Regions from separate parts of the Arthrobacter sp. 10T419 genome, predicted to be linked through region 2. Evidence: riboswitches for the same ligand, from Rfam matches in the RefSeq annotation. Region 2 holds a riboswitch; each other region holds the start of a gene.
The links. Region 2 has a riboswitch for S-adenosylmethionine ahead of AC1DBD_RS10930 (aminotransferase class V-fold PLP-dependent enzyme). Riboswitches for the same ligand answer to the same signal wherever they lie in the genome.
Positions count from the first base shown of each region.

Region 1: another riboswitch for S-adenosylmethionine. It lies ahead of metX (homoserine O-acetyltransferase MetX); the one in region 2 lies ahead of AC1DBD_RS10930 (aminotransferase class V-fold PLP-dependent enzyme).
Region 3: another riboswitch for S-adenosylmethionine. It lies ahead of AC1DBD_RS00220 (DUF1737 domain-containing protein); the one in region 2 lies ahead of AC1DBD_RS10930 (aminotransferase class V-fold PLP-dependent enzyme).

Region 1 is NZ_JBFTHF010000008.1:189,489-195,874, reverse strand. Features, by position in the region: gene AC1DBD_RS14250 (CPBP family intramembrane glutamic endopeptidase) at 1-41, shown strand, start outside; gene AC1DBD_RS14245 (VOC family protein) at 169-807, opposite strand; SAM riboswitch class IV at 1,020-1,135, shown strand; gene AC1DBD_RS14240 (bifunctional o-acetylhomoserine/o-acetylserine sulfhydrylase) at 1,198-2,514, shown strand; SAM riboswitch class IV at 2,699-2,814, shown strand; gene metX (homoserine O-acetyltransferase MetX) at 2,826-3,992, shown strand; gene AC1DBD_RS14230 (MFS transporter) at 4,164-5,546, shown strand; gene AC1DBD_RS14225 (LysR family transcriptional regulator) at 5,658-6,386, opposite strand, start outside.
Region 2 is NZ_JBFTHF010000005.1:182,195-188,580, forward strand. Features, by position in the region: gene AC1DBD_RS10905 (fluoride efflux transporter FluC) at 1-109, opposite strand, end outside; gene AC1DBD_RS10910 (fluoride efflux transporter FluC) at 106-555, opposite strand; gene AC1DBD_RS10915 (metal-dependent transcriptional regulator) at 556-1,269, opposite strand; gene AC1DBD_RS10920 (Nramp family divalent metal transporter) at 1,280-2,575, opposite strand; gene AC1DBD_RS10925 (class I SAM-dependent methyltransferase) at 2,671-3,462, opposite strand; gene AC1DBD_RS10930 (aminotransferase class V-fold PLP-dependent enzyme) at 3,535-4,962, opposite strand; SAM riboswitch class IV at 4,997-5,110, opposite strand; gene hisN (histidinol-phosphatase) at 5,200-6,012, opposite strand; gene rsgA (ribosome small subunit-dependent GTPase A) at 6,081-6,386, opposite strand, start outside.
Region 3 is NZ_JBFTHF010000001.1:44,378-50,763, reverse strand. Features, by position in the region: gene AC1DBD_RS00225 (aminodeoxychorismate lyase) at 81-1,058, shown strand; SAM riboswitch class IV at 1,180-1,294, shown strand; gene AC1DBD_RS00220 (DUF1737 domain-containing protein) at 1,309-1,626, shown strand; gene AC1DBD_RS00215 (rhodanese-like domain-containing protein) at 1,623-2,069, shown strand; gene AC1DBD_RS00210 (O-succinylhomoserine sulfhydrylase) at 2,066-3,274, shown strand; gene AC1DBD_RS00205 (glutamate--cysteine ligase 2) at 3,271-4,479, opposite strand; gene AC1DBD_RS00200 (UDP-N-acetylglucosamine 1-carboxyvinyltransferase) at 4,541-6,064, opposite strand; gene AC1DBD_RS00195 (energy-coupling factor transporter transmembrane component T family protein) at 6,161-6,386, opposite strand, start outside.

The DNA.
Region 1 (6,386 bases), on a different contig from region 2:
TCGGATTCAGCCTCTTCGGCAAGGCGATCGGCCTGGGCTGAGCAGGCATAACCCGCGTTGCCCCCAGTGGCCCGCCGCCGGCGACGGGTTAAAGTGTTTCGGCCGCCAGCGGTGGGTGGCATCATTGGCACCCGCTGCTGGCGGCCGAAGTTTTTCGGGCAGGAAGCGTCAGATCGTGACGGCTCCGGAATCGGTTTCGAAGGTGACGGACAGGATTCCCGGCGTCCCGTGCGGGGCCAGCCAGTTCACGTCCACGTCCTCCAGCGGCTTCTCGACCGGTTCACCCAGCCACTCGGTGACCCGCTCGGCCGAGCCCGCGATCGTGAGGGCAGACATCTTCACGTTGCTCTCATAGGCGTTGGACGGGTGCAGGGCGGGGTCGCCTTCCCACTTGAGCATGTAGGGGACCTGCGGATCCGCGATCAGGCCCAGGATGCCGATCTGCTTCCAGACCAGTTCGCGGCCGTCGGGGAACTTGCGGTTGCCGTTGACGGCGGAGCGGCCCAGCCGCTCCTCGAACGGTGCCAGGTCGTCAACCTCGACGCACCAGCCCATCCAGCCACCGCCGGCGGCCGAGCGGGCGCGGACTGCCTGCCCGAACGGCGCCTTGTCGGAGGCCGGGTGGTCCAGGACCTCCACGACCTCGAGGTACTTGTGCCCGGCAAGCGGGATAATCATGTTGCGGGTCCCGAACCGGGGGTGTATTCCGCCCTTGACGGCTTCGACCCCGAGGGCGGTCGCAATACGTTCGGTGGTGGCAGCCAGGCCATCTTGTTCACAGGCGTAAGAGACGTGATCCATGCGCATGCCCTCATCTTGGCACTTTGTGATGGAGCTCTCAGCTTAGGATGCCCTTACCGTGATGGGATGTCATTTTCCGGAGCTCACCGCGCGGATTTGCCCGGCCAGAACCACGGCACTTTCCGGCTCCCGGGCGTGCGCCGGGCGGCGGTGGGGCCGTTCTTCATTTTCGTCACAAAGCTATCCAGGCGTAATGGCGCGTTCGTAGACTGAAGCCAGGTCATGAGCGCCAGCATCGAGCCCCGGCTTGCTGGCCGGCAACCCTCCTTGCGCGGTGGGGTGCCCCGGGTGAAGACCTGGCCCGCCGGCGTCCGCCGGCAGGCAAGCGCGGCGCCAGAGCCGTTCCGGCCCCAGAGGCCAGGGGCGGCCTGTGCCCAGTCATTAGGGAGCTCTCCGATGTCCAACGCCTGGTCCTTTGAAACCCGCCAGATCCACGCCGGCCAGGAGCCGGACTCCGCCACCGGCGCGCGGTCGCTGCCGATCTACCAGACGACGTCGTTCGTCTTCCCCAGTGCAGAGAGCGCCGCCAACCGGTTCGCGCTCGCCGAGCTCGCCCCCATCTACACCCGGATCGGCAACCCCACCCAGGACGCGGTGGAACAGCGGGTCGCGAGCCTGGAGGGCGGCCTTGGGGCGCTCCTGCTCAGTTCCGGCCAGGCCGCCGAAACCTTCGCGATCCTCAACATCGCCGAGGCAGGAGACCACGTCGTCGCCAGCCCCAGCCTCTATGGCGGGACCTACAACCTGCTGGCCCACACGCTGAAGAAGTTCGGTATCTCCGTGACGTTCGTGGAGGACCCGGACAACCTTGAGCAGTGGCGCGATGCCGTGCAGCCGAACACCAAGCTGTTCTTCGGCGAGGTGGTCTCCAACCCCCGCCAGGACGTGCTGGACATCGAAGGCGTCGCGGACGTCGCCCACCGGGCCGGGGTGCCGCTGATCGTGGACAACACCCTCTCCACCCCCTACCTGATCCGCCCGATCGAGTGGGGCGCCGACATCGTGGTGCATTCGGCCACCAAGTATCTCGGCGGACACGGTGCCGCGATTGCCGGCGTGATCGTCGACTCCGGCAACTTTGACTTCGGCAAGGACCCGGAGCGCTTCCCCGGCTTCAACACCCCGGATCCCACGTACAACGGCCTGGTCTATGCCCGCGACCTCGGGGCGGACGGGGCGCTGGGAGCGAACCTGTCCTTCATCCTCAAGGCCCGGGTCCAGCTGCTGCGCGACCTCGGTTCGGCCGTCTCGCCGTTCAACGCCTTCCTCATCGCCCAGGGGATCGAGACGCTGAGCCTGCGGGTGGAACGGCACGTCGCCAACGCCCTGCGGGTGGCCGAATGGCTGGAAGCCAGGGACGACGTCGAATCCGTCGCCTACGCCGGGCTGCCGTCCAGCCCCTGGTACGAGCGCGGCCGGAAGTACGGCCCGAAGGGGACCGGCGCCGTCGTCGCGTTCAACCTCGCAGGGGGAGCGGAGGCCGGCAAACGCTTCGTCGACGCCCTCGAACTGCACTCCCATGTGGCGAACATCGGTGACGTGCGCTCGCTGGTCATCCACCCGGCGTCGACCACGCACAGCCAGCTCTCGCCGGAGCAGCAGGCGGTCGCCGGCGTCAATCCCGGCCTGGTCCGGCTCTCGGTGGGCCTCGAGCACATCGACGACATCATCGCGGACCTCGATGCCGGCTTCCGGGCGGCCAAGAACGCCTGAGGTCACGCAGCACGCCGACTTTCCCCACCTTTGCGGGGATGGCCCCGGGAATCGCCGACACTTCGGGGCGACCCGCCGGGCGCGTCTGTCAAAGGTGGGGAAACTGCGGTGTTGACGGGTCCGGCTGTCACACAGCCGTCACAATCTTCGCGCTTGCGCGGCCGTGTTTCGTAGAATCGACGCAGGTCATGAGTGCCAGTGACAGCCCCGGCTTGCTGGCCGGCAACCCTCCATTTGCGGCGGGGTGCCCCGGGTGAAGACCTGGCCTGCCGGTCAGCTGACGGCGGGCAAGCGCGAAGTTAGGTCCTCACATGACGATTGCCGTCACCCGCACGGGTGTACCCGAAAGCAAACCCTCCACTGTTCCCGACGGCGCTGGTTCCGACGGCGCTGGTTCCGACGGGACGGTGCAGTACCTCCCGATCGGTTCCCTGGCCCTTGAATCCGGTGCCACCCTGCCTGAGGTCACCCTCGCCTACGAGACCTGGGGGACGCTGAACGCCGATGCCTCCAATGCGGTGCTGATCGAGCACGCCCTGACCGGCGACACCCACGTGACCCGCGGCGCCGGCGAGGAACCGGGCTGGTGGGAGGAACTGGCAGGCCCCGGCGCCCCGGTGGACACGGACAAGTACTTCGTGGTCTCCATCAACATCCTCGGCGGCTGCTACGGCTCCACCGGGCCCTCCACGCCGGCCCCGGACGGCCGGCCCTGGGGCTCGCGCTTCCCGCTGGTCACCCTCCGGGACAGCACCGCGGCGGAAGCCCGGCTCGCCGACGCGCTGGGGATCAGCAGCTGGTATGCCGTGCTCGGCGGCTCGCTCGGGGGAGCGCGCGCGCTGGAGTGGGCGGTGACCTACCCGGCGCGGGTGCAGCGCTGCGCCGTGATTTCGGTCGGCGCCAGCAGCACCGCCGAACAGATCGCCTTCGCCCAGGCCCAGACCCTGGCAATCCGCCAGGACCCCAACTTCAACGGCGGCGACTACTACGGCGGCCCGGAACCGCACGCCGGACTGGCCCTCGCGCGCCGGATCGCGCACATCACCTACCGTTCCGCAGCCGAGCTGGACGGGCGCTTCGGACGCAACGCCCAGGCGGCCGAGGCCCCGCTGGAGGCCGGGTCGCTGGCCGGCCGTGGGCGCTACCAGGTGGAGAGCTACCTGGACCACCAGGGCAACAAGCTGGTGCGACGCTTCGACGCCAACAGCTACATCGCCATCACCGAGGCGCTCATGAGCCACGACGTGAGCCGCGGCCGGGGAAGCCTGGAGCAGGCCGTCTCCCTGGCCACCGCGGAGTTCTTCGTGGCGGCCGTGGACTCGGACCGGCTGTACTTTCCCGCCCAATCCCGAGAGCTCGCCGACGCCCTGCCGGGGGAGGTCCCCGTGCACGTCATCGAGGCCCCGATCGGCCACGACGGCTTCCTGACCGAAATCGGCCAGCTCAGCGAGCAGCTCCGGGGCAACTTCTTCGCCTAGCCGGCACCGCCGTGTGTGCATTTTTGCAGACGCACTCTGCGCGATTAGTCGTTGAGCTTGCCTCGATCGAAGTCCATACTCGTGGAGAATGACGCCGTGTGTTCCAACTCACACACACGTAGTCAACCTAATGGTCCACAGGGTGTCGACGACGACACCGAAGGAGTTCGCATGAGCACGGAAAACGCCGCCGCAAGGCGCGCAGAGGAGCCCGACGTCAAGACGTCCGGCCTGAAGAAGGTAGTAACGGCCTCCATGGCCGGCACGGTAGTGGAGTGGTACGAGTTCTTCCTCTACGCCTCCGCCGCCACCCTGGTTTTTGGCAAGATGTTTTTCCCCAATTCCGGAACGGAACTGGACGGCATCCTCGCCGCGTTCCTGACCTATGCGGTTGGCTTCGTGGCCCGCCCGATCGGCGGCATCGTCTTTGGCCACTTCGGCGACAAGTTCGGCCGCAAGAAGCTGCTGCAGCTGAGCATCATCCTGGTCGGCGTATCGACCTTCCTGATGGGCTGCCTCCCGGGCTTCGCGCAGATCGGCTACTGGGCCCCGGCCCTGCTGGTCTTCCTGCGCTTCGCCCAGGGCTTCGCCGTCGGCGGTGAATGGGGCGGCGCCGTCCTCCTCGTCGCCGAGCACAGCCCCAGCAAGTCCCGCGGCTTCTGGGCCAGCTGGCCGCAGTCCGCCGTCCCGCTGGGCAACCTGCTCGCCACTGCCGTGCTGTTCATCCTGTCCTCCGTGCTGTCTTCCGCGGACTTCCTTGGCTGGGGCTGGCGCGTGGCGTTCTGGCTCTCCGCCGTGATCGTCGTCGTCGGCTACTACATCCGCACCAAGGTCAGCGACGCCCCGATCTTCCTCGAGGCACAAAAGGAAGTTGTCACGGAGAACAAGGGCTACGGCGTCGCCGAGGTCTTCCGCCGCTACCCCCGCGGCGTCTTCACCGCCATGGGCCTGCGCTTCGCGGAGAACATCCTCTACTACCTGGTGGTCACCTTCTCGATCACCTACCTCAAGACCGTTGTCCACGCCGACACCGCCCGGATCCTGCTGCTCCTGCTCGTGGCGCACTTCATCCACTTCTCCGCGGTGCCGGTGGTCGGCCGTCTCTCGGACCGCTTCGGCCGCAAGCCCGTCTACATGGCCGGTGCCGTCCTGGGCGCCACCTGGGGCTTCTTCGCCTTCCCGATGATGGATACCGGCAACGATTTCATGATCCTTGCCGCTGTCATCATCGGACTGCTGTTCCACGCCCTGATGTACGCCGGCCAGCCGGCCATCATGGCCGAGATGTTCCCGACCCGGATGCGCTACTCCGGCGTCTCGCTCGGCTACCAGGTGACCTCGATCGTGGCCGGTTCGCTCGCCCCGATCATCGCCGTCGCGCTGCTGAGCCAGTACAAGTCCTCCGTCCCGGTGGCCATCTACCTGCTCATCGCCTGCGCCGTCACGGCCGTCGCGGTGTTCTTCCTCAAGGAAACCCGTGGCATCTCCCTGCACGACGTCGACGCCGCCGACGCCCAGGGCACCGCCGATCTGCTGGCCGCCGGTAAGCGGTAACCAGCACGCAGCTGCACAACCCAACGAACAGGCAGCCCCCGTTCCCGCGCTGCGGGGACGGGGGCTGCTGTCATCCGGGGATCTTGTGGCGGCCTCCGCAGCGCGCCGGGCTCAGCCGGCAAGCACATCCTGGCGTTCGGCGATCTCGGCCCGGACGGCCGCCACGACGGCCTGCACCGGCGCCGAACGCAGCGATTCCGATCTCGCAACTGCCCAGATCGGCAGCTGCCGCTGGAAGTCGTCCGGCAGGACCGGTACGAGCCCCGGTTTGCCGACGACGAGGAAATTCGGCAGCAGCCCGATCCCGGCGGCGCGGCGGACGGCCTCCAGCTGGGCGAAGATGCTGGTGGCCTGGAAGCTGGAGCGCGGCATCGGCAGCTGGGTGGAGCGGTGGCCGAGCTCGGCGACCTGCAGGGCCGACTCGACGTAGGAGACGAATCCGTGCTGCCGGACGTCGTCGAGCGTCACCGGGAGCCCGTGCTCGCGGGCGTACTCCGGGCTGGCGTACAGCCGCAGGAAGTAGTTGGACAGGAAGATGGTCTGCGCGTTGCTGACCTCCAGGTTGCCGACCACCACTTCCAGGTCCACCCCGGAGCGGTTCTGGCTTACCTTGCGGGTGGCGCTGAGCATCTCCACGTTCAGCAACGGATGTTCCTGCTGCAAACGGACCAGGGCCGGGGCGACGAATTCCGCGCCGAATCCGTCCGGGGTGCTGATCCGGACCAGGCCGGAGAGCACGTCCTCTGTCCGGGCGATCCGGCCGGACAGTGCTCCGAGTGTTCCCTCAATGGCTTCCGCCGCTGCCACGGCCAGTGATCCAAGTTCGGTGAGTTCCCAGCC
Region 2 (6,386 bases):
AGGGCCAGTGCGGGTGGGGTCCAGGCCGGTGGGCGAACCAGGAGTCGACGGCGAACCTGGCCAGGGCGCCGGCCACTCCGAAGACACCCACCAGCAGGGCGGCGGTCACTGTGCCCTGCCGCTCAGGTCGGCCAGCGCTTTGCCCGATTTCCAGCCGGCCGCCGCCGCGCCGAGCCCCAGGACCAGCGACAAGCCGAGGTAGGCGAGCCACACGGCGTGGAAGCCGCCGCGAATCTGCTGGTCGACGGCGAGGGCCAGCGCGGAAAAGGTGGTGAAGGAGCCAAGGAGCCCCGGGCCGAGGCCCGCCCGGAGCCAGAAAGCTGTCCGCGGCCGGGCAATCCAGATGGTGGTCAGGGCGGCCAGGACAAAGCTCCCCAGGACGTTGATCGCAAGCGTGGTCCACGGCACGGCGCCTGCCGCCTCGGGGAAGACCAGCCCCGCGCCGTAGCGCAGCTCGGTTCCGATCAGGCCGCCGACGGCGACTGCCGCCCATGCCCGCCAGCCGGGAACCGCCGCGACCGTCGCCGGGCGGCGCTCCGCATCCAACGCTTCCATTCAGCGCCCCTCGACGCTGCAGCCGGAATGGGCCGCGTCGCTGTGCACCCAGAGTGCGGAGGCCACCTCGTCGGCGAGGTCGATTTCGCGCAGCTCGCCGCGGGCGCCGATGCGGACCACGAGCGGGCCGCCGAAGGGCTTCCGGCCCAGGACCTCGACGTCGGAGTCCAGGTCGATCTGTTCGGCGGCGAGGTAGCGCAGCAGCTCGGGGTTTTCGTCGCTGATCCGGGTGATCCGGCCGGTGTGGCCGTCGTCGAGCTCGCTCATCCGGTAGGCCGGCGGCATCAGGACCGAGCCGTCCGCGGCCGGAATGGGGTCGCCGTGCGGGTCGCGGACCGGATTGCCCAGCTTGGCGGACATCCGCTCGATGAAGGTGTCCGAGACGGCGTGTTCAAGCAGCTCGGCCTCGTCGTGGACCTCGTCCCAGCGGTAGCCGAGCTCCTGGACCAGGAATGTCTCGATCAGCCGGTGCCGCCGGACCATGGAGAGGGCCAGACGCACGCCGTCCTCGGTCAGGGTGACGGCACTGTACGGCTTGTGGTCCACCAGGCCCTGGTCCTTGAGCTTGCGGACCATCTCGGAGACCGAGGAATTCGCGACGCCCAGCCGCTGGGCCAGCTGGGTGGAGGTGATGGGCTTGTCCTGCCACTCCGTGAAGGAGTAGATGACCTTGACGTAGTCCTCAATGGAGGAGGAGGGCGGACTGGTCTTCACAGCCCCAAGCCTACCGTCCGGCGGCGCCGGTGAAGGTGAGCCACAGCAGGACCAGGTTCAGCGCCACCACCAGGATCACGCTGACGACGGCGGCCACCCGCAGGGTCATGCCGTCCGCGAACCGGCCCATCAGGGGCTTGCTGCTGGTCAGCACCACGAGCGGGACCAGCACGAACGGAATCCCGAAGCTGAGCACAACCTGGCTGAGCACCAGCCCCCAGGTGGGGTCGAAGCCGACGGCCAGCAGGACGACGGCGGGGACCAGGGTCAGCACCCGTCGCGTCATCAGCGGAATGCGGATCTTGAGCAGGCCCTGCATGATGGTTCCGCCGGCGTAGCAGCCCACCGAGGTGGAGGCCAGGCCGGAAGCAAGCAGGCCGACGGCGAAGACCACGCCGACCACCGGGCCGAGGTTGGCGGTGATGGCGGCGTGGGCACCCTCGATCGTGTCGGTGCCGTCTTCACCGCCCAGCGTGGACGCGGCCAGCAGCAGCATTCCGATGTTGACGATCCCGGCGACGGCCAGCGCTGCGACGACGTCCCAGCGCGTGGCTTTGATCAGCCGGGCAATGGCGTGCGGCGGGACATGCAGATGCGGATCCGGGCGGTGCCGGTCCCGGGAGAGCGCCGAGTGGACGTAGATGGCGTGCGGCATCACCGTGGCACCGAGCATGCTCGCGGCCAGCAGCACCGTGTCCGGGCCCTGGAAGCCAGGCACAAGCCCGGCCACGACCCCGCCCGGATCCGGCGGGCTGATGAACAGTCCGGCCAGGAACCCGACGGTGATGATGCCCAGCAGGAACATGATGACGAACTCGAAGGGGCGCTGCTGGTTGCGGCTCTGCACGGCGAGCAGGGCCATCGAAATGCCGCCCACAATGACGGCGCCGAGGGGGAGCGGAAGGCCGAAGAGCAGGTACAAGGCGACCGCGCCGCCCACCACCTCGGCGAGGTCGGTGGCTGCGGCCACAATCTCGGCCTGGACCCAGAAGGCGCGGCGCCAGGCCGGCCGGAGCCGCTCGCCGAGGATCTCCGGGAGGCTCTTGCCGGTGACGATGCCGAGCTTGGCGGACTGGTACTGGACCAGCACCGCCATGACGTTGGCGGCGACGAGGACCCAGACGAGCAGATAACCGTACTGTGCCCCGGCCGTCAGGTTGGCGGCGACGTTGCCGGGGTCCACATAGGCGATGGCAGCCACGAACGCCGGGCCGAGCAGGCCTAGCAAGGCCCGGCGGCTACCCCTGATCCTGCGGGCAGGCGGTTTCCCCGCGGGCAGGGGTTCGTGTCCGGCTACGTCCAGCACTGGGGGCTCCCAAGAAGTTCCTGAGTGCCTACAAATATAAGTTAGGCACACCGAAATAATAGGCGGCGCGACGTGGTCAGTGCAATGCGGGAACCTCAGGCTTTGACGGCCCGCCAGCTTTGCGTCAGGTAGGGAAGCGGCAGGAGCTGCCCGGCAGTGTGTCCGAGGTGCTCGTGCAGGTACCAGTCGAGGTTAGCGAGCACCTTGGCCCGGGTGCTCTCGCCTGCCCGCAGGTAGTAGCTGCGGGATTTGGTCAGTTCCATGACGTCCTGCGTGGTTACTGGATCCTCCCAGCGGGTGAGATGACTCTCCAGCCCGATGAATTCCGGTCCCAGCGGCGGCGTGAAGTGGGGCTTGTGGACGTCCCCCGCATGCATGATCCGGGACAGCCTGTGCACCCAGGGGACCGAGGTGTCGAGCTGGTTCCAGATCAGGCCGAGAACGCCGTGCGGCCGCAGGATCCGGGCCGCCTCGGTACTGGCCAGCAGGGGATCGCACCAGTGCCAGGCCTGGGCCACCGTGACCAGGTCGAAGGCCCCCGAAGCCAGCCCGGTGTGTTCGGCGGTACCCTCGACGGCGGCGACTCCCGGGAGGGCGCGGCGCAGCTGGTCGAGCATGTCCGGGGACGGATCGACGGCCACGGTCCTGAGCCCCCGTTGGACCAGGAGCGCCGTGAACTTACCGGTCCCGGCGCCCAGGTCGGCGGCGTCGTGGGCCCCGGCCGGGATCAGCCAATCGGCAGAATCCGCCGGATAGCCGGGCCGGACGCGGTCGTAGTGCTCGCCGCCGTCCTGGAAGCTCTGCCCGAGCTCCCGCCGCCGCTGGTGCTGCAGTTTTGGGCCACCCTGCAGTCCGGGGTGGTGCAGTTTGGGGCCGCCGCGTGCCACGTGCGATCTCCTTCGGCAGCTCTGGTGCGTACCTGTCGAATTTACCGCACGCGGCCCGGGCTGCGCTGCCGGTCAGTCGACGGAGCAGGGGGCTGCGCCAGCGGTGCCAGGCGTGTTCGGCGCCCAGTGCGGATAGCTGCGCGTGTCGTTGGCCGGCACCCAGCGTCCGGCGTCCACGACGTAGTCCCAGCCCAGGCCGTTCCGCCGCAGCTCCTGGAGCCCGGCGAGCAGCCGCTGCGCGTCGTTGAGCCGTGAGCCGAGGCCGAAGCTGGCCCGGAGCGAACCGGCGGGCAGGCCGAGCCGTTTTAGCAGCGGGTGGGCGCAGAACCGGCCGTCGCGCAGGCCTATGCCGTGCTCCGCGGACAGGTATGCGGCGACCAGGCCTGCGTCGTAACCGGCGACCGAGAAGTTGACCACGCCGATCGTCCCGGGGCCGCCTTCCCGGCCGGTGTCCTCGAAGATGTGGTGGACCGTTACGCCGTCGATCCGCTCCAGCCCCTCGACCAGGAAGGAACGGATGGCGTCCTCGTGGGCGTGCCACTGCTGCTCGTCCAGCGCCTCGATGACCTGGCTGGCGCGGGCCAGCGCGGCCGCGCCCAGGACATTGGGGGAGCCGCCCTCGTGGCGGGCCGGCCCGGTGGTCCAGCTGACGGCGTCGAGCCGTGCGTCCCGTACTGCGCCGCCGCCGGCCAGGTGCGGGGTGCCGGCGTCCAGCCAGTCCGGCCGGCCCACCAGCACGCCGGCGCCGAACGGGGCGTAGAGCTTGTGGCCGGAGAAGGCGAGGTAGTCGACGTCGTCCGCGGCGATGTTGATGCGGCGGTGCGGGGCCAACTGGGCCGCATCGACGGCGATCCGGGCGCCGAATTCGTGCGCCAGCGCGGCCAGCTCACGGATCGGCAGGATTTCGCCGGTGACGTTGGACGCGCCGGTCACGGCGAGCAGGCTTACTCCGCCGAGGGCGAGTTCCGCCCGGAGCCGCTCCACGGTGCCGGCGAGGGTGGGCGCCGCGACGACGCTGCGGTGCGGGACGTTTTGCCAGGGCAGCAGGTTGGCGTGGTGCTCGATGTCGAGGTAAAGCACCTCGCCGGTGTGTCGGCCGTCGTCGACGGGCAGGCAGCCGGCCAGCAGGTTCAGTGCGTCGGTGGTGTTCCGGGTGAAGATCACGGAGTCATCCGGACGGCCGCCGACGAACCCGCGGACGATGTTCCGGGCGTTTTCGTACACCGAGGTACTCAGTTGGGAGGCGTAGCCGGCGCCGCGGTGCACGCTGGCGTAGTACGGCAGGATCTCGTTCAGGTAGGCGGACACCACGGACAGCGCCGGGGCGGAGGCTCCGTAGTCCAGGTTGGCGTACCGGACCTGGCCGCCCTGGATCAGGGGGGCCAGGATTTCGGCGCCGGAAACCGCGGACAGTGGCCGGCGGGCGGCGTCGAAGCGTGCGTCGGTGAACTCCGGGCCGCCGGCGCTGGTGGTGTGGGTGGGGATGGTGGCAGTCGTCATGGGACCTCGCTCGAAAAGGACCCCGCACACAGGGGATCCGCGCTTGCCGGGTCCGCTCCGGACCGGCCAGGTCGTCACCCGGGGCACCCCGCCGCGAATGGAGGGTTGCCGGCCAGCAAACCGGGGTTTTGCGCTGGCACTCGTGACCTGCTTCGAGCCTAGGACATGGCCGGTCGCACGGAAAAGGGAGGGCGGAATATGAAGCGTAGTGTTACGGGCTGCCTCGGGCGTGGCCGGCTAGAGCAGGTCGTCGAGGCCCGGGTTGAGGCGCTTGAGGACTTCGGAGTGCAGGATCGAGTTGGTCGCCAGCGCGTTGCCGCCGAAGGGGCCGTCCTCTCCCTCGAGCGAGGTGAAGCGGCCGCCGGCCTCCGTCACGATCGGGACCAGCGCCGCCATGTCGTAGAGGTTGAGTTCGGGCTCGCAGGCGATGTCGACGGCGCCTTCGGCCACGAGGCAGTAGGACCAGAAATCGCCGTAGGCGCGGGTACGCCAGACCTCCTCGGTGAGTCCGAGGAACTCGTCGAGGTTGCCGCGCTGCTTCCAGCCGCCGAGGCTCGAATAGGACAGTGACGCATCGGCGAGCCGGGAGACGTTGGAGACCCGCAGCCGGGTCGCGGCGGCCAGTGAGCGGCCCATGTAGGCGCCGGCGCCCTTGGCGGCCCACCAGCGCTTGCCCAGTGCGGGGGCGCTGACGACGCCCACCACGGGTTCGCCTTCGTCGACGAGGGCGATCAGGGTGGCCCAGACCGGGACGCCGCGGACGAAATTCTTGGTGCCGTCGATCGGGTCGATGATCCAGCGGCGCGAACCGTGGCCGGAGCTGCCGAACTCCTCGCCCAGGACGGCGTCGCGCGGGCGGGAGCGGGACAGCTGCCCGCGGATGGCTTCCTCGGCGGACTTGTCCGCGTCGGTGACGGGGGTCAGGTCCGGCTTCGTCTCGATCCGAAGGTCGAGCGCCTTGAAGCGGCTCATGGTCTGGGAATCTACGGAATCTGCCAGTACATGGGCAAGGCGCAGGTCATCGTTGTAGCTCGAAGCTGGTTGGCTCATGCTTCCAAACTACCGTCAAAACGCGCCGCGGGCAGGGAGGCCACGTCGCTGCCGCCAAGTAGACTCGGCTATGAGACGCTGCCGAGTTCCTTGGTGTCCTGCGCTTCCAGCCGCGGATCGGTGCCCAGCAGCCGGCGCAGCGAGGCGAGCCGGGCAGGGCCGGACGGGCCCGCGTGGCCGCCCTGCACCCAGGCGTCCACGCCGCAATTGACGGCGGTGGCGTCGTGCTTGCAGCCCCGCTCGCAGTCATCGGTGCCAGGAGCCAGGTCCGGGAAGGAACGCAGGATCCGGTCCGGGTCCACATGGGCCAGGCCGAAGGAGCGGATGCCCGGGGTGTCGATGATCCAGCTGCCCGCAGGCGCATCACTAACCTT
Region 3 (6,386 bases), on a different contig from region 2:
AAGCTCCAGACCCGCGGAACAGTTCCGGAACGGGCAACCCGCACAGCTTATCCCGACCCGGGCCGCACTAAGCTGAAGGCATGACTACCCCCGCCTCTGTTCCGGCCCGCGCGACAGTGCTGGTGTTCCTCGATCCCGCGTTTGAGAAGGGCCGCGTCGCCGACTCGTCCAAGCCGCAGCTGATGGCCACCGACCAGGGTGCCACCCGCGGCGACGGCGTTTTCGAGTCGCTGCTGGTGGTGGGGGGACGCCCGCGCAAGCTGCAGGCCCACCTGACCCGGCTGGCCGGCTCGGCGCGCGCGCTGGAGTTGGACATCCCGGCGGAGGACGCCTGGCGGCGCGCGATCGAGACCGCGGTCAGCGAATACCGCGGCCGGGCCGCCACGGCGGTCGGAGCCGCCGGCGACGGGGCCGGCGGAGCGGACGAGGTCGTGGTGAAGCTGCTCGCCAGCCGCGGCGTGGAGGGCGCGGCCACGCCGACGTGCTGGGTGCAGGCCTCGCCGCCGCCGGAAGCCGGCCGCCGGCAGCGCGAGACCGGCATCGACGTCATCCTGCTGGACCGCGGCTACGACAGCGAGGTGGGCGAACGCGCCCCGTGGCTGCTGCTGGGCGCCAAGACCCTGTCCTACGCGGTCAACATGGCGGCGCTCCGGTACGCCCACCACCAGGGCGCGGACGACGTCATCTTCACCTCCGCCGACGGCCGGGTCCTGGAGGGCCCGACGTCGACCGTGCTGCTGGCGCACCTGGAGACCAGCGACGACGGCGCGGGCGGCGTCCGCACCGTGCGCCGGCTGATCACCCCGCAGCTGGACAGCGGAATCCTCCCGGGCACCTCGCAGGGCGCCCTGTTCACCGCGGCCAAGGCCGCCGGGTGGGAGCTCGGCTACGGCCCGCTGGTACCTGCCGATCTGTACGACGCCGACGCCGTCTGGCTCATCTCAAGCATCCGGCTCCTCGCCCCGGTGAACCACATCGACGGCAAGGAGATCGGCACCCCCGAACTGCGGCGGCAGCTCACGGCCGAGCTCAACGAACTGTTCGCCACGATCGAGTAGGATCCGGCCGGTCCCGGGTGATGCTGCTCCGCCCCCGGAAAGGTGCCATGCCAGCGTCCGCGTGACTTAACATGACGACGCCGCCGGTGCCGCCGGCGTCGTAAGTGCTACGTTTTTGGGGAGTAATGAGACCCGGCGCCAAGCCCTGACTGGCCGGTCGGCAACCCTCCCTTTCGCGGCGGGGTGCCTCAGGTGAATACTCGGCATATCGACCATTCGAGCTGCAAGCGTGAAAGTAAGGAGATCCGTCGTGCCCGACGCATCCGCACCCGCTGTGCCCGCCACAGCCCCAGCCCAATCCCCCGCCGCACCCGGACCCGCCGAGGAAAGACTGGCGTACCGGCTGTTCACCGGGCCCGATGACCGCAGCTTCTGCGAGCGCGTTTCGGCCGCCCTGGCCGAGTGCTACGTCCTGCACGGCAGCCCCTCCGCCACCTTCAACGGCAGCACCGTGATCGTGGCCCAGGCCGTCGTGCTGCCGGCCGCGATCGCGAGCGCCGACGCCGCCGTCGCCAACGCGGTGGATGAGCTCGACGGCGCCGAGTTCACCGGCGAGGGCCACGCATGAGTTACGCCGGAGACCTGAGCCCGCAGGAAGCCTGGGCCAAGGTCGGGGCGGGCGCCATCCTGGTGGACGTCCGCACCGAGGCGGAATGGTCGCAGATCGGCGTCCCGGTCACCGGGGCCGGCACCGAAGACCGGCAGGATCCGCTGTTCGTCCAGTGGACCCTGGCCGGCGGAGCCCCCAACCCGCACTTCCTGGAGCAACTGCAGCGGCAACTCCAGCGGCAACTGCGGCAGCACGCGCCTGGCGCCACGGCGGCCGAGCTCATCTTCCTGTGCCGTTCCGGCGCCCGCTCGGTCGCCGCCGCGAACGCCGCCACGGCGGCCGGCTTCACCGCCTACAACGTCCTCGAGGGCTTCGAAGGCGAACCGGGCCCGACCGGCGCCCGGACCGTGAACGGCTGGAAGAACCACGGCCTGCCGACCAACCTGGAAAGCACTAAGTGAGCTTCAATCCCGATGCCCAGGGCTGGAGCCCGGACACCCAGGCCGTCCGCGGCGGACTCGACCGCACCGGGTTCCAGGAAACCACCGAACCGATCTTCCTGAACTCGGGCTTCGTCTACGAATCCGCCGCCGCGGCTGAGCGCGCCTTCACCGGCGAGGACGAACGGTTTGTCTATTCCCGCTACGGCAACCCCTCGGTGGCCACCTTCCAGGAACGCCTCCGGCTGTTGGAGGGAACCGAGGCGTGCTTTGCGACGGCGTCGGGCATGTCTGCGGTGTTCACCGCTCTCGGGGCATTGCTAGGGGCCGGCGACCGCGTGGTCGCCGCCCGCTCGCTCTTCGGATCCTGCTTCGTCATCCTCAATGAGATCCTGCCGCGCTGGGGCGTGGAGACAGTCTTCGTGGACGGCCCGGACCTCGAGCAGTGGCGGTCGGCGCTGGCCGTGCCGACGACGGCCGTGTTCTTCGAATCTCCCTCGAACCCCATGCAGGAAATTGTGGACATCGCCGCCGTGAGCGAACTGGCGCACGCCGCCGGTGCGACCGTGGTGGTGGACAACGTCTTCGCCACTCCCCTGCTGCAGCGGTGCGGGGAGCTGGGCGCGGACGTGGTCGTGTACTCCGGCACCAAGCACATCGATGGCCAGGGCCGGGTGCTCGGCGGCGCGATCCTGGGCACCCGGGAATTCATCGAGGGCCCGGTCAAGCAGCTCATGCGCCACACCGGCCCGGCATTGTCCGCCTTCAACGCCTGGGTGCTGAGCAAGGGACTGGAGACGATGGCCCTGCGGGTGAACCACTCGTCCGCCTCGGCGCTTCGGCTGGCCGAATGGCTGGAGGCCCAGCCCGCGGTCAGCTGGGTTAAGTACCCGCTGCTGCCGTCCCACCCGCAGTACGAGCTGGCCGCCAGGCAGATGAAAGCCGGCGGCACGGTGTTGACGCTGGAGCTTTCGCCCTCGCCCGGCCGCTCCGCCAAGGAAGCCGCGTTCGCGCTGCTGGACGCGTTGCGGATCATCGATATTTCCAACAACCTCGGTGATTCAAAGTCCCTGATCACGCATCCGGCCACCACCACGCACCGCGCCATGGGCCCGGAGGGGCGCGCGGCTATCGGGCTGAGCGACGGCGTCGTGCGGCTCTCGGTGGGGCTGGAAGACGTCGAGGACCTGATCCGCGACCTCGGGCAGGCGCTCAAGCAGGTCTAGCCCCGGCGCACCCGCGAAAGCACGGGGGCCGGTTCTGACATTCCCTCGGCGTCCGCACCGTGCATCGTGACCCGCACGGCATGGGCGACGACGGCGGCCAGGCCGGCGTCGTCGGAGGGGGTGTCCAGCCCCGGAGCGCAGAGCGCCTGGCGCTGCAACTGCGAGCCCGTGCCGTGCGCCAGGACGCGGTCCACGCCGCGGCGCACCAGGTCCAGCTCCCCTTGCTCCGCCAGGACGGGGGCCACGAAGTCGACCAGGGCGTGCGCCACCTCGCCGGCGGGAGCGGGACGGAAGCTGCCGAAGTCCAGCAGCTCGCCGCGCAGCCCGCAGTTGCTGGCCTGCCACGCGGCCATTTTTAGCAGGACCGTCGGCACCGGGGCCGGATCCACGCCGTCGCGCCACTCCCGGCTGGCGGACTCCACGAGGGCGCGCACCAGCACCGCGATCAGCGCCGCGTCCTCCGCCCGCAGGCAGACATCCGCGACCCGGACCTCCACAGTGGGGTGGTGGCGGGCCAGCCGGGCATCGAAGTAGATCATCCCTTCGTCGAACAGCACCCCGCTTTCCAGCAGCCTCGTGACCACCCGCCGGTAGACCGGAAGGCTCCCGAAGATCATGGAGGGCCCCGCCGCCGGCCAGCGGTTCCAGGCCTGGGTGCGGTAGCTTTCGAAGCCGGTCTCCGTCCCGTTCCAAAAGGGTGAGTTGGCGCTGAGCGCGATCAGCACCGCCAGTTTGTCCCGGATCCGGTCGAGGACGGCGACGCCCTCCTCGGGGGACTCGATGAAGGTATGGACGTGGAAGCCGCACGTCAGCTGCTCCTGCACCGTAAGGCCGAAGCGCTTCTGCATGGTGGCGTACCGCGGGTTGGGCGTCGTGTGGGTGGCAGCTGCCAGCGGCGATGTGGCCAGCGCTGCCACCCGGGCTCCGTGCATCCGGGCTACGCGGCCCGCGAAAGCCCGGGACTGCCTGATTTGCTGGAGCAGCGCGCCGTGGTCAAGGCAGGGCACGGTCTGGGTCTCGATCTGCTCCAGCTTGAGCTCGAAACTGAAGCCCGAGTCATCGTGGTTCGGATCCGCGGCAGACGCCGCGGCCGCTGCCGCGGTGGCGGGTTTCAGTCCGCGCAACAGTGCGTCGGCCAGTGCCAGCGGGACCCCGGTAACGGGATCCACGATCAGCAGTTCCTCCTCTACGCCAAAGGTGCGCATGCAACCATTGTGCGTCAGCACCCGCCCCGGCGCGCTACCCCAAAATCGCCGCTCAGACGATTCAGTCCTGGAAATACTCGATCTTGGCGCCGATGGTGTTAAGCCGCTCGGCCAGGTCCTCGTAGCCGCGTTCGATCACGTAAATGTTGCGCAGCTCTGACACGCCCCGCGCGGCGAGCATGGCCAGCAGCAGGCAGGCAGCCGGGCGCAGGGCCGGCGGGCAGCCGACTTCCGCGGCCCGCCACTTGGTGGGCCCGTTGACGTAGATCCGGTGCGGATCCAGCAGCTGGACCTGGGCGCCCAGCTTGTTCAGCTCGGTCAGGTAGATGGCCCGGTTCTCGTAGACCCAGTCATGGATCATCGTCTGGCCGTGGGCGTTGGCGGCGATGACGGCGAAGAACGGCAGGTTGTCGATGTTCAGGCCGGGGAACGGCATCGGGTGGATCTTGTCCGTTGGCGCCCGCAGCTCGGAGGGTTTGGTGGTGACGTCCACCAGCCGGGTGCGGCCGTTGCGGGCAAGATACTCCGCGGATACCTCCAGCCGCTGGCCCATCTGCTCGAGGGTCGCCAGTTCGATCTCCATGAACTCGATCGGGACGCGGCGGATCGTGACTTCGGAGTTGGTCACGATGCCGGCGGTGATCAGGCTCATCGCCTCGATCGGGTCCTCGGACGGGAAATACTCGATGTCGGCGTCGATCGACGGGCGGCCGACGATCTTCAGCGTCGTGGTTCCCACGCCGTCGATCTCCACGCCCAGCATCTGCAGGTAGAAGCAGAGGTCCTGGACCATGTAGTTTGGGCTGGCGTTGCGAATGATGGTGGTGCCGCGGCGGTGGGCGGCGGCCATGATGGCGTTTTCGGTCACGGTGTCGCCGCGCTCGCTCAGGACGAAGGAACGGTCGTGGCCGTCTGCGGGCGGTGCCTGCACGCTGTAGAAGCCGGACTTCGCCTCGACGCTGAGGCCGAACTGGCGCAGGGCCTGCATGTGCGGCTCCACGGTGCGGGTGCCAAGGTCGCAGCCACCGGCGTAGGGCAGCCGGTATTCGCTGGACTCATCGAGCAACGGGCCGAGGAGCATGATGACGCTGCGGGTGCGGCGGGCGGCCTCGACGTCCATCGAGTCGAGGTCCAGCACGGCCGGTCGGCGGATCTGCAGGTCGTTCGCGTCGAGCCAGGTGCACTCGACGCCGATGCTGGTCAGGACCTCCACGATCCGGTTGACCTCTTCGATCCGGGCCAGCCGCCGCAGGACGGTGGTGCCGCGGTTGATGAGACTCGCGCACAGCAGCGCGACGCCGGCGTTCTTGCTGCTGTTGACGTCCACGGCGCCGGAGAGCGTGCGGCCGCCCTCCACCCGCAGGTGGGTCATCTGCGGCCGGCCGACCTTGACGATGGCGCGGCCGAAAATGGATTCGAGCCGCTCAATCATTTTCAGGCTCAGGTTCTGCTTGCCCTGCTCCATCCGGGCGATGGCGCTCTGGCTGGTTCCCAGCTCGGCCGCGAGCTGTCCCTGGGTCCAGCCCTTCTCGCCGCGGGCGTCCCGGAGTACGGCGCCGACATATTCAGCAGTCTGTTGAGTCATATGCAATAAATATCACGGATGAGCTATTTTGACGGGCCAAATCCCCAGAACTGCAATAAAGCTCACAGAATATCCATCTCGTGCGATATGTAGCGGTTACTGCTGGCCGAGGAACACCATGTTCCACGTCCCGGCAGCGACGGCTGCGGCCACGGCGGCACCTGAGATCAGCAGGCCCCCGAGAACCACCCACGCGTCCAGCCGGCTGAACGTCGCCTTCCGCGCCCAGGTCCGCTGCGCGCCGCCAAAGCCCCGCGCTTCCATGGTCACCGCGAGCCGGGAGGCACGGCGGACGGCCTGGACCATCAGCCCGAAGCTCTGC